Regions from separate parts of the Brevibacillus jepli genome, predicted to be linked through region 2. Evidence: predicted binding sites of a transcription regulator. Region 2 holds the regulator's gene; the other holds the start of a gene.
What was found. The regulator CtsR, encoded in region 2, represses protease genes until heat stress. The targets are predictions, from matches to a motif close to ATGGTCAATAAAGGTCAAACA.
Positions count from the first base shown of each region.

Region 1 (10,922 bases), on a different contig from region 2:
GACATGATCATCGTCACAAGCAGCGATAGCTTTCCTTTTTTAAACATAAGTGGTGTCTCCTTTTTGTGGTAATGAGTATCATTATCAATTTGGAAGTAAAAAAATAGGCCTATCCATTCGTGCTTCCTCTTTCACCATGTTCTCCCACTGCGCAAAGGGAGATCAAATGTTACAATTGTACACTAATATAGATATCTCCTATTTTCAATTGAATTCAGGAAAAACCACTCGAAAATAGACAAAAGCAAGGATGTGTCACATTTGATTACCAACGTAAGCAACCGAACACAACCGTCAAAAGAATGGATCACTCTTGCCCTGCTTCAACTCATGGAAAAAACGCAATACTCGCATATCTCCATTACTGAAATCACACGAAAAGCAGGGCTTGCCAGACAGACCTTTTATCGCAATTACGAGGATAAGGACGATATCTTATATGAATATTTGTGCGATCAATATGCGACCTATTGGCGAATCATAGATGAACAGAACGATTTGCATGAAGATATGCTAGTAGCTTTTTTCGATATGTGGCAGCAGCACACTCCCCCTTCCTTACTGGAGAACATTTGGAATGGGGACAGGAAAGTGAGACAGATCATTTTTCGGAGCGTTGACTTTTCTATTCAAGAGCGTTTTCCGAACAGGGCAAATCCAGAGAACGCTCATCACCAGGAGAACCTTCACTATTATGCACAAAGATCGATGTCCTCCACCTTCCATGTTATTTTAATTGAGTGGACATTGAGACGATTTCGAGAGTCCTGTGATGAAATGGGGAGACTTGCCTATCGACTGACAAGCTCAATGCGCGACCTTCTTTCTAGCAAGAGCTTCTGATTAAAAAGCTGCGCTCTACTTCTTTCCTTGGAGGAAGTTCAGTCACAAAAAAACCCTGGAGCATTACTCTGCTCCAGGGCCATCCCGCACCTTACTGTTGATTCCTCGTTTTATACAAAAGATACACAAAAAACGGCGCTCCAATCGCTGCGGTAAAAATCCCTGCCGGCAAATCATGTGGTAAGAACACCGTTCTCCCAATCAAATCAGCCAAGACGACGAGCATTCCGCCCAAAACAGCGGAGGCCGGCAGCAAGTAGCCATATGCGGAGCCGACAAGCCTGCGCGCAATATGCGGGGCCATCAATCCGATAAAACTGATCCCTCCTGCCACACCGATTGCAGCACCTGCCAACGCTACGCTGATCGCAATCAAGAGCAGTCGTTTTTTATCAATCGCTACACCGATACCTTGTGCGATATCATCACCGAGCTCCTGGGCATTTAAATAGCGAATTTGGAAAATCGTAGCCACGAGAAACAAAACGGTCCACGGAAGCAACGTCATGACATTTACCCAAGACATACCGTACACCGTTCCAGTCATCCACCCAAGTGCATTGGAGGCTTTGTGGGTTTGGGTAATAACCAGAAAAAAGATGGTCAATGCCCCCATACCTGCTGAGACACATACCCCGACCAGCGCGAGACGAAAAGGCGAGACCCCGTCTTTCCACGCAGTTAGATACGTAAGCGTAGCGGTTAATAATCCACCGATCAAGGCCACCAATGGCATCCATTGCACACTTACATCTTTTGCGAATGTGATAAATGCTACCGCTGCTGCCGTCGCTCCCGCTGTAGTCCCGATCAAATCAGGAGAAGCTAACGGATTACGCACCAAGGACTGCAGGATGGCCCCCGATACTGCCAGGGACGCCCCCACCATGACGGAAACGACAACGCGAGGCAGCCGCCAATCGAGCACGATCAATTCATTCTGTTCACTGCCCGCCCCCACAAAAGCTTTGATGACGTCCCACACAGGAATATGCAAGCTTCCCAAACCAATACTCAATACGATGACCATACATAACAGCAGAAACAGAAACAAATTAATACCTACCGCCCGCTTGTTTACATGAAAAGAGAGCGCTGGCTTTTTGGTCCGAATGACTACATGTCTATGCATACGCCCTCCTCCTGACCAGCGGGATGATAAAAGCCACTCCGATCATGGCCGTTGCTACACCTACTGGTACTTCCAAACGCATAGGCATCAATACAAGGCGAGCAAGCAAATCAGCGCAAACCAGAAAAGCTCCGCCAAAGACAATCGAATACGGAATCAACCATCGATGATCAAGGCCGACTAAAAAACGACACAGATGCGGTATGATGATACCTACAAATGCAATCGGTCCGGCGAGCGCGACACTCCCGCCTGCCAAGAATACCACGATCAATATCGCTGAAGCTTTTACCAAGATAATCTTTTGGCCCAGACCAGTTGCTACATCATCACCGAGTACCATCAAGTTCAACGAGCCAGTCAGTAGCATAGCCCCTAACCAGCCTACAATCAGATAGGGAATAATCATCAAAAGATGATCGAGCTGTCTTCCCTCCACGGAACCAATCAACCAGTAAAAGGCCTCTGTCATCGTCTTTTCTTGCAGCAGCATGAACAGAGAGGTCACAGACGAAGCAAAAGCACCAACCGCCGCACCCGAAAGTGTCAGCTTGATCGGAGTCATGCCTCCCCGCCCAGCGGATGCCAGCCCGTATACAAGCAGAGCAGTTGCACCCGCTCCAATAAACCCTGCCCACATCATTTGCGACATTGGGAATCGCGAGCCAAAAACAGCAATCGTCGTCACAATGGCTGCTGCAGCTCCAGCGTTTACACCGATGAGAGATGGTGAAGCCAATGGGTTGCGAGTTAACGCCTGCAACAAAACACCTGCTACAGCCAGGCTGCTCCCCACCGCTACCGCTGTCAGAGTACGCGGCATTCGGGAAGTCGTAATAATCAAATGCTCCTCCGAACCGGAAAATTGGGTGTATGCCTCCACTGCAGTAGTGAGCGAATACCGATTGATACCGAAAAGGATACTAGCCACCATCACGACAGCCAAGACGACTATTCCTAATATGAGTACAGTAGTCTTTTGCAGACGACTGGGCAAAATCACATTCACGACTGTCCCCTTCTTTCACTTGCATTCTACCTATTCTGTCTATTTCTCCCACCAATCAGTGTAAGCTTGGAGCTAAGGCAAGTCAATGATATTGATTTTTATTATCATACTTGGAAAAATATGTTGACACATCGGCATATAAGCATATACAGTAATGAAGGAAAAATGATAATCATTATCAGTAAAAAGGGGGATTTTCCATCATGCGCAAAACTTCCATGCGTTTGATGTTGGGGGCTATGCTTTCCGCTGTCCTGCTCGTAACAGGCTGCGGAGGACAAGCAACGCCTTCATCCAGCACATCTTCTTCTACTCCAGCCGCTTCAACAACTACACCAGCACCTACACCGGCAGCGTCTGAAGAGAGAGAAGTAAAACACTTCATGGGGACAACAAAAATAAAAGGAACTCCTCAGCGTGTCGTCGCTCTCACAAGTGAAAGCACAGAAGCAGTTCTTGCATTAGGGATCACGCCCGTTGGGGCTGTCATGAGTGGTCTGGGTAAACCAGGTGACCCATGGCATCCACATATTAAAGAAAAAATGAAGGATGCAGTTGAATTGGGTGACGAGAACCAACCAAACGTTGAGCTGATCGCCAGCCTGAAGCCAGATCTGATCCTGGGAACAAAAGGACGCCAAGGGCAAGAAAAAGTATACGCTCAGCTTTCCGCGATTGCCCCAACCGTCTTCTCTGAGGATCTCGTAGGCAGATGGAAAATCAACTTTGCCCTTTACTCAGAAGCTCTGAACAAAAAAGCTGAAGGCGAAAAGCTGATGGCTGATTTTGATAAGAAGATTGAAGATGCAAAAGGAAAACTGGGTGACAAGACGAAGATGAAAGTCTCTGTCGCTCGTTTCGTAGCAGGCAAAACTCGTCTTTACTTGAAAGACACTTTCTCTGGCGTTGTTTTGAGCCAGCTCGGCTTTGCTCGACCAGCCTCCCAAGACATCGATGAGTTTAAAAAAGACATTACAAAAGAGCTCATGGCTGAAATGGATGGCGACGTCTTGTTTTACTGGATCGGCGATTACTCCGGTGATGGATCTGCGAACAAATACACCGAGGAATGGATGAAAGATCCGCTCTATCAAAACCTGAATGTCGCGAAAAACAAAAAAGCATTCGAAGTTGACGAAGTGATCTGGAACGTAGGCGGCGGTATTCTTTCTGCTGAGCTGCTTGTTGATGACATCGTAGAACGCTTCTCCAAACTGTAGGCTATCAAGCCAGTCAAAAAAGCAGGAGTGGTTGAGATAACCACTCCTTTTCCTTTGCCTGAATGTATTATTGATCGAGTTCCTTAGTCCCGGCATCTTTACTGGGCAGAATCGGATCTATTTGTTCAGGTTTACGGGAATAAGCTTTGTTAGTAACCAAAATCGTCGCCCCGATGATTACGACAAAAATGAGCACCAGCGCTACGATAAAACCCGTTGTCATGCATACACCCCCGACTTTTTTCTAACTCTTATTATAGCTGATTTCCATACGAGTCAGAACCTTCATCCAGTACCAATTCATTTGCATCACAACACAATTACAAACAATTCGAAATTAATTGATAGGAAAATGGCTCCTCTATCTCGAATATTTACGACGACGTTCTCTCATTCAAATACTTGATAGCCAATGCGGGGGAAATAAGATGAACAAGCTAAATACCCCTTTCTTATGGAAAAAGAAACGCTCGAAAAAGGAAATTACGCAAGTGTTGTTTCCAGATCAAATATTAAAAGCATTTTTTCACTTTACGACGGATGCGATTTCGATTAGTGACCTCGATAACAATATCGTGTTGGTGAATCATGCTTTTGAGCAATATTACGGTTGGTCAAAGGAAGAAATCTACGCTACGCCACACTGTTTTATTCCAGACGAGTACAGGAACGAGACCAAGCAATTATTTGATGCGGTAAGAAGCATGGGCGTATTGCTTACCAATTATGAAACCGTGCGCCAGCGAAAAGATGGCACAGTAATGGATGTCGTCTTGTCAGCTGCTCCTATCAAAGACGAAACAGGAAAGATTATTGGTGCTTCCTGTATCACCCGTGACATTTCCGACCGCAAAAAAATTGAAGAGACTCTGCGTCAAACCGAAACGAAATATCGTCTCCTCATCGATCATACCCAGGACATCGTGACGATATATGATTTAGCCATGAGACGCATCTACGCCTCCCCATCGATCGAGCAATTGGGATATGTACCAGCCGAGGTCACTTCCCCTAATAATGTACAGCTCACTCATCCAGAAGATATCCCAACGTTTCAGGCAAAATTTCAAGAAATCATGGTAACGAAGCAACCTGTTCATTTCGAGACGCGCTCTATGGATAAGTACGGGAACGAGGTCTCCTTCGAAGCTCGGGGCATCCCCATTCTAAGTGCCTGTGGAGACGTCCAAAACTTTATGTTTGTGTCACGAAATGTCACGGATCGCAAGTACTCGGAAGCTGCCTTGTTTAAAAGTGAGAAAACGAACAAAATCATCTCGGAATACACCGATGACTTCATTCTGATTACGGACATACATGGGGACATCATCCACCTCTCCCCTTCTCATTCACGCGTCATTGGAATGAACGAGAATTGCCGCCATATCACCTTCACAGACATTCATCCAGAAGATCGTCAGACCGTCATCAACCATTTTCACCATATGCTAGCAACGAAGGAACCGAGGATATGCGAGTTCCGCTTCCAAACGAAAAATAATAAGTGGATCGTTCTCGAATCAAAAGGAGCCCCCATCCTGACAGAAACGGGAGAGTGCGATGGCTTTATCATCGTATCGCGTGATATTACAGAGCGCAGAAATAACGAGGATTTATTACGGAAGGCCGAAAAGCTCTCCGTGATTGGCGAGCTGGCAGCCGGGATCGCTCATGAGATTCGCAATCCGCTTACATCATTAAAGGGCTTTATTCAATTTCTGTATCCAACCATGAATGATAACAAGCGCTATGCGGACATCATGCTCTCCGAACTGGACCGGATCAATTTTATTGTGAGTGAATTACTAGTCTTGGCCAAGCCGCATAGCATTCAGATCAAGCCGCTTCCGCTCATTCCTTTACTGGAAAAAGTCTTGGCACTATTAGCTTCAGAGGCCAATTTGAAAAACATTCATCTTCGAACAGAATTTGCTTTTCAGCCGATCATTGCCGGAGAAGAAAATCAGCTCAAGCAGGTTTTTATCAACATCATTAAAAACGCCATTGAAGCGATCGACGGATATGGTGAAGTTCTTCTTACCACCGCCTTAAAGGACGAAAATCAGGTTCTCATCACGCTTACGGATACTGGCTGTGGAATCTCGGAAGAAATGATCCACAAATTGGGCGCCCCCTTTTTCACGACAAAAGAAAAAGGAACTGGCCTTGGGCTTATGATCAGCAGCAAGATCATGAAAGACCACAACGGCAGCTTGGAAATAAAAAGTAGAGAAAACGAAGGCACGGTGGTAGAGATTACGCTGCCGATTGCACAGGACCGAATTGGGCCATCCTAGGAAGGTGTATATTCCATCATCAGTGGAGGTGCCCTATGGATTTCACCAAAATGAGCACAAGTGAGTTCGTGGCCAAAATTCGCGAATCTCAGGCGAAAAACCTGCGAAGCAGACAGCACCAAGGCTACGGTCATCCCGAAAAACGTTTGCCCAGCAAGCAAGGCATTTAACAAGCAAAAGCCCTCCCGCGAGCTCCTTTGGCTCAAACGGGTGGGCTTTTGTCATTGTTATTGTGGATCTTGTTTATTCAGGTTACGGTCTCTTTCTGACTTTTGCTTCTGAGTGCCTTGCGACTTGCTGCTGTGCCCTTGATTGCCACCGTTTTTCGTATTTCGATTGTTTGACATCTGAATCCCTTCCTTTCCAGCTCTGGTCTTCATGCCAAACGTAGTATGTCCCAAAACGGCTTATTCATCATGAATGATTACTTCGCTTCACCCATGAATACTTTCTTTCCGTCCTCATACTTGTACACGTATACGGAAGCAAAGTCGTTGTCGCCTTTTTCGTTGAACGTTACGTTAACGAATTTGCCTTTGTAATCTTTGGTTTTGTGAACAGCTTCCAGCACTTGTTCACGGGTTGGCTTTTTGCCGCCGTTTGCTTTGATCGCTTCTTCCAGACCGTTCAGCATAACACCCATGGAGTCATAACCAAACGAAGTGAAGATCCCTACCTTGTTGCCAGTCGCGCTCTCGAAGTCAGTGATCCATTTCTTGCCATCTTCCGTAGCACCAATATCGCCAACAGTAGAAGTAAATACAACGTTATTGGCATTTTCTGCACCAGCAATTTTTATCAGGTCAGCGGAGTCGTAGCCATCGCCACCCATGAAGACACCTTTGAAGCCTTTTTCACGTGCTTGCTTCACGATGATACCTGCATCAGAGTAGTATCCGCCGAAGTAGATCATCTCCGGGTTTTTCGCAAGGATTTGGGTGATGATCGCGCTATAATCCTTCTCCCCTGCCGTTACCCCTTCAAAGCCGAGAACTTGTACGCCATCTTTTTCAAATTGCTTTTTCACTTCTTCAGCAAGACCTTGTCCATAAGCAGCCTTATCATGCATGACAAAAGCTGTTTTGATATTCAACTGATTTTTTGCAAAAACCGCAGCTTTGGAGCCTTGTTGATCATCACGCGCACAAATGCGGTGTACGATCTTCTTGCCTTGCTCAGTCAAATCAGAGCCTGTCGCGGATGGCGATACCATCACGAGGCTTTCTTGCTCGTACTGAGCTGCTGCTGTAATCGAAGCACCTGTTGTAGCATGGCCTACTACCCCGACTACATCAGGATTCGAAATCAGCATTTGTGCGACTGCTACCCCTTGTTTCGGGTCAGCTTGATCGTCTTGAGCGGACAGCTGCACGTCAAATCCAAGTGCTTTGAATGCTTCTGCCTTTTCTTTCAACGCATATTCAGCACCAGCCTTAGCTGTGCTGCCGTAATCGGAATATTGACCAGACATCGGACCTACCACGGCAATCACGAGCTTCTCAGTAGCTCCGCTCGCTCCACCCGTGCTACCTCCGCTATTGTTACTCGGCTGTGGAGCTGCACTTTGTCCACCAGTGCCTGTACCAGCACCTGTACCGCCGCCGCAACCTGCTAGCAATGTGCTCAGAGCAAATGTCGCAGCCAGTATCGACAATGATTTCTGTTTTCTCATAGCAAAACTTCCCCCTCTTTATTTATGAACAAACTATGAATCACAATCTTATTGTAGGATATTTTAGAAAATTTGCAATAGAAATGATAAAAAGAAGAATCAATCATATTATGGGAAAGCTGCACAGAAGAAAATAACCACTTCTACGCATAGAAGTGGTTATCTGGACAAAACGAATGTTACTTCGTGATTGGAATGCTTAGCTTGTAGGTAAGAGTTTTTGCATCGTACTCTACTGTTGCACCCAATTCTTGTGCGATGAATACGAGCGGAACAAGCACTGCTCCCGTCACTGGACGTGGCGGATTTGCGATACTCGTCTCTTTGCCGTTTTTATAAGCAAAGTTTTTGTCTTCGTACATACGCAGAGCGTACTTGTTTTCTTTGGCAATCAGCAGGGATTTGGTCGTGCTATCCCATGCTGCGGTTCCGCCCAATGCAATCGCCAATGTGCTCGCATTTACATAAGCCACACCGTTTTCTGTTACGATTTCTTGTGGGAATGGGAACTCCTTGCCGTTAAGCTGAACCTTGATTTTTTGTTGCTGTACAGGTGCTGTTTGAGCAAAAGCAGCAGTTGCTGCTACACTTCCAGTCAATAGAGCCGCTGTCAGCATCAATGTCGAAAACTTGCGAAGCATAAGAAACACCCCTTAAATTTGATGAAATGAATTCCAATTTTGTAAAGTTCGACACAAATCAACTTTTTCCTTCTTTTTTATTCCATACTTTTCCTATGTAATTCTCTCGCCAAACATGACCAGACTAGGAAAAAAATAAATATCCCGCGAACAAATGTTTTTGTGCACAACCTGTGCATAACATTGTGGATAACTATCGAAAGTGAGGCTAACTCATGGCAGGGGAACGCTTTTTTCTCATATATCAAGAAGCAAGTGACGAAGAATGCTTATTAACCATTGAGCCATACAAGGATCAACAAGAGCTGGCGGAAGCCATTAATCAGCTTCAAGCCAAACAAGTCGATGAATACACGATCATCAAGGGAAAAAAGATGAAGGCCACGCTGAAACTTGCGGTTGATTTGACCGAAGCTGATGAGAATTCCAAGGAATGATTGTTTTCTTTTTCGAGTAGGTTTAGAGAGAGGTAAATTGGCAAACATGGTAGTGAGGGCACGCAGTTATGTGTTTGACCTTCATTGACCTTTTGTGTATGATATTGTTACAAAGAGAGGAGGAAGACTAGATGCACATGAATTTGATTCCAACTGTCATTGAACAGACGAACCGCGGGGAACGTGCTTACGACATTTATTCCCGCCTGCTCAAGGACCGCATCATCTTTCTGGGAACCCCAATCAACGACACCGTAGCCAACATCGTTGTGGCACAGTTGTTGTTCCTTCAGGCGGAAGATCCGGAGAAAGACATTCACCTGTACATAAACAGCCCAGGTGGTTCTATTACTGCCGGTATGGCGATTTACGATACGATGCACTTCATCAAACCTGATGTGTCCACCATTTGTATCGGAATGGCTGCTTCCATGGGAGCTTTCCTACTGGCTGCCGGGGCAAAAGGCAAGCGCTTTGCTCTACCGAACAGTGAAGTGATGATTCACCAGCCATTGGGCGGCGCACAAGGACAAGCGAGCGACATCGAGATTGCCGCTAAACGTATTTTGAAGATGCGTGATCATCTGAACACCATCTTGGCTGAACGCACAGGTCAGCCTTTGGAGCGCATCCAAAAGGATACCGATCGCGACAACTTCCTCTCTGCCGCAGAAGCAGTAGAGTACGGATTGATTGACAAAGTGATCACTTCCGAACCGTCTTCCAAAAAATAAATGATCGTAAGTAAAAAAAGCACTCGTGCCTAATCTACTGGCCGAGTGTTTTTGTATGTTTTGTATGCCTATTCCTTTTTCCCGATCAACAATTCCACCTCTTCGATTTCCTTCGGGATCTGCGATGATAGCACCTCGCAGCCGTCTGCTGTTACTAACACATCATCTTCAATCCGAATACCAATTTCTTCTTCCTCTATATACAGACCGGGTTCAATCGTGATCACCATACCGGGTTGCAAGGCAGTACTGTAATCTGGTATATCGTGCGTATCCAGTCCAAGGTGATGAGACACGGAATGGTAGTAGTATTTTGACAGCTCACTGCTATCTTGGATGAGACCGAGACGTAGCAGACCATCTGCAAAGACTTGTTTTGTGACATCATTTAGTTGTGGAAGTGTGACACCAGGCTTCACTGCTTCGATGGTCTTGATTTCTGCTTCGAGCACGAGTTGATAGATCTCCTTCTGACGTTCTGTAAAGCGACCATTCACGGGAAACGTTCGCGAAATATCAGCCGCATAGTAGTTCGATGTTGCACCGAGGTCGAGGAGGACCAAGTCACCGTCTTTCGCACACTGATTGTTGGCTTCATAGTGCAAGACAGTTGCATTGAGCCCGCTAGCAATAATGGGTAAATAAGGGAGCTCTCGAACACCATGCGACTTCAACGAGAAATCATAGTGCGCCTCTAGCTCATATTCCATGATTCCAGGACGTGCATGCGACCACATGCGCCGGATTGCTTCATCCGTAATCGCAACCGCGCGTCTGATTTCTTCGATCTCTGCCGGACTCTTCACCATACGCAGTTCTTTTAGCCATGGGCCGGCGTCGTGAATCTGCAGAGTCCGGTATTTCTTCTGCGCGTCTTCGGCAAAAGTCTCGGCAGGGGTCAGCTCATCGTTCCACAGACAGCGATACAAGTCAAGAT
Region 1 covers NZ_JBFEFW010000039.1:7,638-18,559, reverse strand. Annotated here, with positions in the region: gene AB1L17_RS27990 (ABC transporter substrate-binding protein) at 1-47, opposite strand, end outside; gene AB1L17_RS27985 (TetR/AcrR family transcriptional regulator) at 262-843, shown strand; gene AB1L17_RS27980 (FecCD family ABC transporter permease) at 935-1,975, opposite strand; gene AB1L17_RS27975 (FecCD family ABC transporter permease) at 1,968-2,984, opposite strand; gene AB1L17_RS27970 (ABC transporter substrate-binding protein) at 3,188-4,204, shown strand; gene AB1L17_RS27965 (hypothetical protein) at 4,272-4,427, opposite strand; gene AB1L17_RS27960 (PAS domain S-box protein) at 4,633-6,501, shown strand; gene AB1L17_RS27955 (DUF4023 domain-containing protein) at 6,537-6,671, shown strand; gene AB1L17_RS27950 (branched-chain amino acid ABC transporter substrate-binding protein) at 6,926-8,173, opposite strand; gene AB1L17_RS27945 (copper amine oxidase N-terminal domain-containing protein) at 8,353-8,814, opposite strand; gene AB1L17_RS27940 (hypothetical protein) at 9,030-9,251, shown strand; gene clpP (ATP-dependent Clp endopeptidase proteolytic subunit ClpP) at 9,383-9,985, shown strand; gene AB1L17_RS27930 (aminopeptidase P family protein) at 10,054-10,922, opposite strand, start outside.
Region 1: the regulator CtsR is predicted to act here: its motif matches at 9,323-9,343, upstream of clpP (ATP-dependent Clp endopeptidase proteolytic subunit ClpP).

Region 2 (10,922 bases):
CCATCCTTCATGGATTAATCACCACATCAATTATTACTTCATCGGACATGAACAGTTGTATTACCTGTTAGATGTGTACCGGCAGGATCATCAAAAATTCATTCCGATGGGGATTCCCATCATGCGTAAATTCAGCTTGCCATTGGAACCAGATCTGATTCGGCAGAAGCTCGGTCTTGCTCCTGAACAAAAAAGTATCATTCTTTCAGGCGGCGGATTGGGTCTTGGTTCGATGGAAAAGGTATTAGATGGTCTGGAAGAGATTAATATTCCGTTGAAAACCTTTGTGTTAACAGGGACAAACGATAAGCTGTACAAAAAAGTTGTGAACCGTACGTATCGCCACGAGGTAGTACCGCTAAAATTCATCAATAATTTCCACGAGTACTTGGAAACGGCTGATTTAATTGTAACTAAATCAGGTGGACTCACATCAGCTGAAGTGATGAGTAAACGGGTACCGATGATTATTTATAACCCTTTGCCTGGACAGGAAGAGAGGAACAGTCACTTTTTGCTCAATAACGGATGTGCGGTACATGCCAATCTGTCGGAGCAGTTGATTTACTTTATTGATGAACTATTACACAGCCCGTCAAAAGTCGACTATATGCGGCGAATGGGGCAAAAAATCTCGAAGCCAGATGCTGCACAACGAATTACCGAGTTTATCATGGAAGACATGAATATGGTGCAAGGAGAAGTAGAATAGCTGCCTAGCCAGACAAAATGGAGGAGCCCATGAGTGTACCATACGCCATATTATTTGATATGGATGGCACGTTACTGCAAACAGAAAAGCTGTCTACACCAGCATTTATTCGAACGTTTGACCAGCTTCGTCAAAAAGGGCTATGGCAAGGTGAGACCCCTGACGAACGTGAACTGATCCATGTACTGGGAATGACGATCGAGCAGATTTGGGATAAATTGCTGCCGGGTGCGAGTGATGAAGCCATTCGCTCAGCAGACGCTTTCTTATTAGACAATGAAATCCAGTTAATCAAAGAAAGAGTGACCGAGCTTTATCCAGAAGTAAAAGCAACCCTGGAAAATCTGCATGCAAAAGGATTTGCTTTGTTTGTAGCGAGTAATGGTCAGGAAGCGTACATCGATGCCATTTGTCACGAATATGGGTTAAAGCCGCTGATGACCGACCTATACTCGGCTGGCCGATTCCGTACGCAAACGAAAAATGACCTGGTTGCAAAACTTTTGTCTGATTACAAAGTCGGGCAGGCAATCATGGTAGGCGATCGCCACTCCGACGTGGAAGCAGGGAAGACCAATGGCTTATTTACCATTGGATGCGACTTTGGTTTTGCCAAACCAGGTGAACTTGACGGTGCCGATGTCATCATTACCAGCTTCTCTCAGCTGCTGAGTCATTTGCCAGCAATCGACACCAATGCACAATAACAAACATAAACCATTCCTCAGGGAGTGGTTTTTTTGTTGATGATGTCCTTGTTTCAAGCGACCCTCTTTTGCCCACACTAGAATGTGTAAGGGACACTTGCGGGCACGCAATAAACCCATTATAATTAACGTCAAAGATAGTCAAAGTCAATGGTGACAACACTCTTAAAGAACAAGCACAGAGGAATAGGAGGCGATGACTTGCGTAACATCTCGGACATCATTGAACATCACTTGAAAAGCATCATTACAAACAGTCCCAATGGATCGATCGAGATTCAGCGTAGTGAGCTTGCCGACCATTTTCAATGTGTGCCGTCTCAGATCAACTACGTCATCAATACGCGTTTTACTGTTCAAAAAGGATATATCGTAGAAAGTAAACGCGGAGGCGGCGGGTATATTCGAATACGCAAGGTGCAAATTGTCAGCAAAGCACGCTTGCAGGAATTGTTAACGGAAGAACTGATTGGCGAAAGTATCAGTCAGAGCGTAGGAAACGCGATCGTAGAAAGATTGCTGGAGGAAGGTCTAGTCAACATCAGGGAAGCAACATTAATGAAAATCGCTACCTCGCGAAGCGTTTTAACTCTAGAAGCTGAATTGCGAGATCGTTTGCGGGCAAATATTTTAAAGCAGATGATCGCAGCGATCTTGTTGAGGTAATTAAAAGCAAGCGTTAGGAGGTATGATGAAATGAACTGTGAGGAATGCGGAAAACGACCGGCGACACTGCATTTGACGAAAATCGTCAATGGTGAGAAAACCGAATACCATATTTGCGAGCACTGTGCTCAGGAAAAAGGCGACGTCTTTACCGGCTTTCACAACTTCAGCATCAATAATCTCCTGTCAGGACTTTTAAAATTCGATCCCATGCAAAAGAATGGACGCGAAACAGCGACGAATAAGCCGCTTCAATGCGAAACATGTGGGCTCACATATTCTCAGTTCAGTAAAAGCGGCCGATTCGGCTGTAGTGATTGCTACACCTTTTTGGGTGATCGACTGGACCCACTTTTCCGCAGGATTCATGGGAACACACAGCATAGTGGAAAAGTACCAGAGCGGACGGGTGGTCAACTGAAGATCCGCAAAGAGCTGGAGCAATTAAAGCAAGCGCTGCAAAGTCATGTCGCCAGTGAAGAGTTCGAGAAGGCTGCAGAAATGCGTGATCGAATTCGAGCACTGGAACAAAAAATGGCCCAATCGTAGCAAGGGAGGTAAGCTGGTTATGTCCCAGAAGCAGTTTATGCAAAATCCGTGGAGCAATTGGATGAAAGGAGAAGGTCCTGATTCCGATATTGTCATCAGCACACGGTTGCGTATTGCCCGTAACCTGCGCCAGCACCCTTTTCCGTTATTGGCAACGGACTCGCAGGGCGAGGAAGTCGTCAGAAAGGTAACTGAAGTAAGCGATTCGCAGGCCATGCGCAAAAAGCATCAGCTCCAGGTCGTCCATATGGACCAAATTAACCCATTAGAAAAACGCGTTCTCGTCGAGAAGCATCTGATTAGCCCTCATCTGGCGGAGGAATCACGCAAAGGCGCTGTATTGCTTCGAGAAGATGAGTCTGTCAGCATCATGGTTAATGAAGAGGACCACATTCGAATACAGGTACTTTTACCCGGTTTTCGCTTGAATGAGGCGTGGGACATAGGTACGAAGATAGACGACATTTTCGAGAAAAACTTGAACTACGCATTCGACGAGAGTAGGGGTTATCTTACTAGCTGTCCAACGAATGTCGGCACGGGAATACGTGCGTCTGTGATGCTGCACCTGCCAGCTCTGGTGATGACCCAGCAGATCAGCAGAATTTTACAGGCAATTAATCAAGTTGGTCTGGTGGTTAGAGGAATTTATGGAGAAGGAAGCGAAGCATTAGGGAATCTTTTTCAGTTATCCAATCAGGTAACACTGGGGATGTCTGAGTCAGATATCCTTTCCAACCTATACGGCGTAGCCAGGCAGATCATCGAACAAGAACGAGTAGCACGTACGTACTTGCTGGAGCATACGCGTATATCTTTGGAGGATCGCATTTTTCGGTCATATGGCATCCTGATGTATGCCCGTACGGTAGAGTCCAAGGAAGCGGCTCAGCGCTTGTCTGATGTGCGGCTGGGTATTGATCTTGGTATCATCCCGAATGTATCGCCGCTGGTTCTAAACGAACTGCTGGTAACGACACAGCCAGGGTTTTTGCAGCATCATGCAGGACAAAAGCTCACGCCAGACCAACGCGACGAAAGAAGGGCACGGTTGATTCGTGAGCGTCTGCGCGTAGTTGAATCACAAGAAGAGTAGTACGAATGGTAACACGCAATTGTTAATCTATAGAGAAAAAACACGGTTATACGGAGGTGTACGATATGATGTTTGGACGTTTTACAGAACGAGCACAAAAAGTACTGGCACTTGCACTGGAAGAGGCGGTTCGTCTCGGCCACAAAGATATTGGGACAGAGCATGTGCTACTGGGACTCATTCGAGAAGGCGAAGGGATTGCAGCAAAAGCATTGCAATCACTCGGGCTTGGCCTCGATAAAATCCAGAGCGAAGTGGAGTCGTTAATCGGGCGGGGAACAGAGCAGTCCGGTAGTAATTACACACCAAACTATACACCTCGCGCCAAAAAGGTCATTGAACTGTCTATGGATGAAGCCCGCAAGCTGGGTCACACCTATGTGGGTACTGAACATATTCTACTTGGCTTGATCCGTGAAGGGGAAGGCATTGCTGCTAGAATCATGAACAATCTGGGCGTTAGTCTGAACAAGGCACGTCAGCAAGTTCTTCAGCTTCTGGGAAGCTCAGAAATGATGGCATCTCATCAACCGTCTGGAGGAAATCCAGCGGCAAATACACCGACATTGGACGGTTTAGCTCGGGATCTGACAGCAATCGCTCGTGATGGTGGGCTCGACCCGGTCATCGGTCGCCAAAAGGAAATTGAGCGTGTGATCCAAGTACTTAGCAGACGCACCAAGAACAACCCTGTTCTGATTGGTGAGCCTGGTGTAGGGAAAACCGCAATCGCAGAAGGTCTTGCCCAAAAAATCGTCAATAACGAAATTCCGGAGACACTTCGTGACAAACGCGTCATGACATTAGATATGGGTACCGTTGTCGCGGGAACCAAATATCGCGGTGAGTTCGAAGATCGTCTGAAAAAAATCATGGACGAAATTCGCCAAGCCGGAAATATCATCCTGTTTATTGATGAGCTGCACACCTTGATTGGTGCAGGTGGAGCAGAGGGTGCAATTGATGCCTCCAATATTTTGAAGCCTGCTCTGGCACGTGGCGAGCTACAGTGCGTGGGTGCTACTACGCTGGATGAATATCGCAAGTACATCGAAAAGGATGCGGCACTGGAGCGTCGTTTCCAACCAATTCAGGTCGATGAACCAACGGCTGAGGATGCTATAAAAATCCTTCACGGTTTGCGTGATCGCTATGAAGCGCATCACCGTGTCAAAATTACAGATGAAGCAATCGAACAGGCAGTGAAACTGTCTGACCGCTATATTTCAGATCGCTTCCTGCCTGACAAGGCCATTGACCTGGTCGACGAGGCGGCATCCAAGGTCCGTTTGCAATCCTTTACCGTTCCACCGAACCTCAAAGAGCTTGAGGGACGTCTGGAAGAGGTGCGCAAGGAAAAGGACGCAGCGGTACAATCGCAAGAATTCGAGGAAGCAGCAGCACTTCGCGATCAGGAGCAAAAACTGCGGGAAGAACTGGATAAAACGAAAAAAGACTGGAAAGAGCGCCAAGGTCAGTTAAACATGGAGGTTACTCCTGAAGACATCGCTCAAGTTGTAGCGAGCTGGACGGGTATCCCGGTGTTGAAGCTGAAGGAAGAAGAAACCGAGCGCTTGCTGAAGATGGAAGAGATTTTGCACGATCGCGTCATTGGTCAGGACGAAGCAGTCAAATCCATCTCGCGTGCCATCCGTCGTGCCCGTGCTGGTCTCAAAGACCCAAAACGCCCGATCGGTTCGTTTATCTTCCTGGGTCCTACCGGTGTGGGTAAAACTGAATTGGCTCGTGCCGTAGCGGAGACGCTATTCGGTGACGAAGACGCAATGATCCGAGTGGATATGTCCGAGTATATGGAGAAGCATTCTACAGCTCGTCTGGTAGGTGCCCCTCCTGGCTATGTAGGCTTTGACGAAGGCGGTCAGCTGACCGAAAAAGTGCGTCGTAAGCCTTACTCCGTTATTTTGCTGGATGAAATCGAGAAGGCCCATCCAGATGTATTCAACATCTTGCTACAAGTATTGGATGATGGTCGTCTGACAGACTCCAAGGGACGTACCGTTGATTTCCGCAATACGGTTGTCATCATGACTTCCAACGTTGGAGCGAGCATGATCAAGAAGAATACGACACTCGGCTTCACGACCAACGATTCGGAAAGAAAATATCAGGATATGAAGGACAAAGTCATGGATGAGCTGAAGAAGAGCTTCCGTCCTGAGTTCTTGAACCGTATCGACGAAGTCATCGTGTTCCACTCCTTGGAGCAAGAGCACATCGAACAAATCGTATCTCTCATGACAGAAGAGCTGCGTAAACGTTTGAAAGAGCAAGACATTGATTTCCAATTGACCGAAGAAGCCAAGAAGGTATTGGCAAAAGAAGGCTTCGATCCGGCCTACGGTGCTCGTCCTCTGCGTCGTGCTATTCAGCGCCACATCGAGGATAATTTGTCCGAGGAATTGCTCAAGGGCACGATCAGTAAAGGCGATACCGTCAATATCGAAGCCGAAGAAGGTAAGCTGGTTGTTAAGCGTCTTGAAAAATCGAAATCGTAAGCGGGTCTAAACGTAATAGAATGCCTCCTGATTCGGGAGGTATTCTTTTTTTGGGTGCGTAATTATGATAAAAGTAGAGAAAGAAATCCAAGTGAGGGTGCGATTATGTCAAAGTATAAAACGAAATACGCGTGTCAAGAATGTGGCTATGAATCGCCGAAGTGGATGGGAAAATGTCCGGGATGCAGCAACTGGAACACCTTAGTGGAGGAAGTAACGGTAAAAAACGCACATCGTCACGAAGGTCTGAGTGGCGGTCAGCGCCAAGCGGCGATCCCATTAACCCAGGTAGCAAGTGAAGAAGAGCCTCGCATGGATACAACCATCGGAGAATTGAATCGTGTGCTTGGTGGAGGACTCGTTCCTGGGTCACTCATTTTGGTCGGGGGGGACCCCGGAATCGGAAAATCGACATTGCTTTTGCAGACCTCGTTTGCCTTGGCACATCAAGGGGCAAAGGTTCTCTATGTATCTGGGGAGGAGTCGGCAAAGCAAATTAAAATTCGCGCGGATCGACTTCATATGCAAACGCCGCCGATGTTTGTATTGGCAGAAAATGATTTGGATTTGATCGAACAGCATATTAATCAAGTAGACCCTGATGTACTGATCATTGACTCGATCCAGACGGTGTTTCATCCCGCCATCCAATCAGCTGCGGGAAGTGTTGCGCAAGTACGCGAGGCGACTGCCCAATTAATGAGAATTGCCAAAGGAAAAGGGATCGGTACCTTCATCGTTGGTCACGTAACCAAGGAAGGCTCCATCGCCGGTCCGCGTATGCTTGAGCACATGGTGGATGCTGTTCTCTACTTTGAAGGAGAGCGACATAATACGTTTCGAATCTTGCGCGCCGTCAAAAACCGCTTTGGTTCGACAAACGAAATCGGCATTTTCGAGATGAAGGATCGCGGTTTGGAGGAAGTAGCGAACCCATCGGAAATTTTTTTGGCAGAACGTCCATTCGGCGTTGCGGGTTCTACTGTAGTAGCAAGTATGGAGGGCACACGTCCCGTATTGGTTGAGCTGCAGGCTCTCGTTGCTCCTACTAGCTTCGTTACCCCAAGGAGAACAGCAACAGGGGTCGATCATCAGCGGGTGGCGATGATTATGGCTGTATTGGAAAAGCGCATGGGCATGATGCTGCAAAACCAGGATGCTTATGTGAATGTAGCAGGTGGGGTAAGATTAGATGAGCCAGCGGTTGATTTGGCGATCGCCGTAAGCATTGCTAGCAGCTTCCGTGATCACGCTACCAATCCACATGATGTCGTCATCGGAGAAATTGGATTGACAGGTGAAGTGCGCGGTGTCTCCCGTATTGAACAACGAGTGAGAGAGGCACATAAATTAGGCTTTAAACGCGTCATCATACCGGAGAAAAACATCCGCGGTCTGGATGCACCAGAAGATATTCAAGTGATCGGTGTCAGCAATATTGCTGATGCGTTGAACGAGGTGATAAGGAGGTAGGAGTGGGCATGCAGGGGAACAACAAAAGAACTCCACAATTCGGTGATGTGCTTCGCCTCGTGGCACCCGGAACACAGCTTCGTGAAGGGTTGGAAAATGTTTTACGGGCGAAAACCGGGGGCTTGATCGTCATTGGGTACGGTCCGGAGATGAAGACGATCGTAGATGGCGGTTTTTCCATCAATTGTGATTTTTCTCCTGCCCATTTGTATGAATTAGCGAAGATGGATGGGGCGATTATAGTTAGTGAGGACGCAAAGCGCATCCTGTACGCCAATACACAAATTTTCCCACCCTCCTCTATCCCTACGAGCGAGACAGGGACTCGGCATCGCACAGCGCAACGGACGGCAATCCAAACCAATCATCTGGTCATTGCTATCTCTCAGCGTCGCAATGTGATCACGTTGTACCAGGGTCATTTTCGGTATGTCTTAAGTGAAAGCAGCGTTATTTTGGCCAAGGCGAATCAGGCAGTCTCTACGCTTGAGAAGTACAAGGCTGTGCTGGATCAAACGTTGACGAATCTCGGTGCATTAGAATTTGAGGAGCTCGTTACCTTACATGAGGTTGCCTCTGTTTTGCAACGCATTGAGATGGTGATACGTATAAAGACAGAGGTATCCAAGTACATATGTGAATTGGGGGTAGAAGGAAGGCTTGTCAGTATGCAGCTGGAGGAGCTTGTTTCAAACATTGAGGAAGAGGCCCATATGCTCATACGGGACTATTCCAGAGATCCATCCTATTCACCTGATCTCGTGCTCAGGGACATGAAAAAACTGAACTCTGATGAAATGCTGGAGCTCACATCTTTTTTAAGAGCGCTGGGGTATTCCTCCAATGCCAGTATGCTGGACGAATCGGTTTCTCCAAGAGGTTATCGAATCCTGTACAAGATACGGCGTCTGCCCATATCGATCATCGCGAACCTGGTAGAGCATTTTCATCATTTACCACGGATTATGATGGCTACGATTCAGGAATTAGACGAAGTAGAAGGAATTGGTGAGGTCCGAGCGAGAGCGATTAAAGAGGGACTGAAACGGATTCAAGAACAAGTGTTCATTGACAGGCACATTTAAAGTAGAATAGGATAAAGGCATTATTTGTATTCAGCATTTGCCTAGGGGACTAACCTGCTCCTTACGCAAAAGAAATCAGGAGGTAGTCTATGTTCGTGAAATCGTTACCGAACATACTAACCGTAAGCAACTTGTTTCTGGGAGTTTTAGCAATTATTCTTGCGTTTCGAGGCGATCAATACGTCGAATATGCAGCGATCACAGTGATCATTGGTATGCTGGCAGATGGGCTGGATGGACGTGTAGCGCGTATGCTAAATGCCCAAAGCGAGTTCGGGAAGGAACTGGATTCACTCTCTGACGTCATTACATTTGGGATTGCGCCAGCGTTCATCATGTATGTTGTCGTCTTGCAACACTTTGATTTGCTTGGGATTCTCATAACAGCCATTTTTCCGATCTGTGGTGCGCTTCGTTTGGCGCGTTTTAACGTACAGGCCGGGGTTCCGGGGTATTTCATCGGTTTGCCAATTACGGCAGCGGGTGGCGTACTGGCAACACTTGCACTCTATCATCAAGTGTTCACTCCGGTATTGCTTGCCGTAAGTATGTTGCTTCTTGCGTTTTTGATGGTATCCAAGGTCAAGTATCCTAACTTCAAAAAAGTGGGGATTCCAAAATCGGCCTACTGGATCACACCGATTATCATTGCGATCGTGGTTGTCGTTGCGATTAAGTATCCGCAGCAATTTCCAAAAATCGTCTTCCTGCCACTTGCTTTTTACGCTCTGTATGGAATAAAAAAAAACGTTGACTTTCTCGTCAAAAAATTACGTAAGCGTAAAAACAAAGAGGAAGAATCCGTACCGTTTGAATAGTTTCAGCATGAAAAAACCCACACTTTTATGTGCGGGTTTTTCTTTTTTTGTATGCAACTTTTTTAGGGGTTCATTCGTAATACGAGTGAAGGACTTTTAAGAGAGATTGAAGACACCCAGAGTATTCAGTCGGTTGGTTTCTTTCTGTAGCACATCTTCCAGCTTGATGTCAGTAATATTGCACAAGGCTGTGAGGTAAAAGAGGTTCTTGCCTAGCTCGGCAGTAACTACGTCGCGACAATGCTCGCACAGCGGACCGTTAAAGTGGGTGTCCAAATGGGACTTGTTGTCCTCCAGATTTTTGTTGGAATCGTACGTCTGTTTTTTGGCAACCACTTCTACACAGCCGCATTCGGTGATGGCTTTTGTCAGTGAACGGTTAATACGGGATGCCGTTTCCTGAACTTTGGACATGACGTCCAGTACGCTTCGATGTCTGATCAAAAGCTCTGATACTTGCGTTTGAAAGTCGTCTACGTTTCGAATGTCCATCTGGTTCACCTCTGCTTTAGGCTGTTGGTATCGTCACAATTTTCGCTCATTGTGTTACTGACATTATAAGAAGGGAGTCAGCTCTCTGTCAATTTATCATCGAAAGAAACAGGTGTTCCCGGTTGACGAGAAAATGACAACTATGTTAAAATTTTTGGCTATTTGACATGGTAAAATCATTTTTGCTATAGTGAGGGAAAGTAATATGATCAATTGTCATGATTTGGAAAGAAATAGGGTTTTACTCTTAGGCTTCTGTCTATATTAATAAAAGGAGGTGAAGGCATGTTACGCCGAATAGGAAAATTCTTTTTTGTTTTGGTTGGTGGAACCTTAGGGTATCGATATGGTGATGACCTGTTCTCTCTGCTCGATCCACTGTTAAACTTTGGTGTAGTAGCCGGATCGCAATATATTGGAGCTGTACTAGGTGCCATCTTGTTTTTCTTCTTAGCGAATTGGTTCGTGGATTATATTCTGCGCGTAGTGCGTTGGGGAGAAGAGACGCTCGTCAAAATGCCGGTTGTCGATGTTATGTTCGGAGCGATGGGGTTGATTAGTGGTCTTATTGTTGCATTTTTATTATTCCTGCCCATCAGTAAAATTCCGATTCCATTTGTAGGAGATCTTTTGCCGTTGATTGTATCCGGGTTGCTCGGGTATTTGGGCTTCCAGGTAGGTTTTCGTAAGCGGGACGAGATTATGTCGGTGTTTTCTATTGGACGTAAGGATAAGAAAAAAGAAAGTGCAACAACTACCGTTAACTTGGAGAACAAGATTCTTGATACAAGCGTGATCATTGACGGAC
Region 2 covers NZ_JBFEFW010000031.1:698-11,619, forward strand. Annotated here, with positions in the region: gene AB1L17_RS25310 (MGDG synthase family glycosyltransferase) at 1-712, shown strand, start outside; gene AB1L17_RS25315 (HAD hydrolase-like protein) at 742-1,419, shown strand; gene AB1L17_RS25320 (CtsR family transcriptional regulator) at 1,621-2,085, shown strand; gene mcsA (protein-arginine kinase activator protein McsA) at 2,116-2,634, shown strand; gene mcsB (protein-arginine kinase McsB) at 2,654-3,730, shown strand; gene AB1L17_RS25335 (ATP-dependent Clp protease ATP-binding subunit) at 3,796-6,246, shown strand; gene radA (DNA repair protein RadA) at 6,352-7,719, shown strand; gene disA (DNA integrity scanning diadenylate cyclase DisA) at 7,728-8,804, shown strand; gene pssA (CDP-diacylglycerol--serine O-phosphatidyltransferase) at 8,894-9,622, shown strand; gene AB1L17_RS25355 (nucleoside triphosphate pyrophosphohydrolase family protein) at 9,719-10,114, opposite strand; gene AB1L17_RS25360 (PIN/TRAM domain-containing protein) at 10,400-10,922, shown strand, end outside.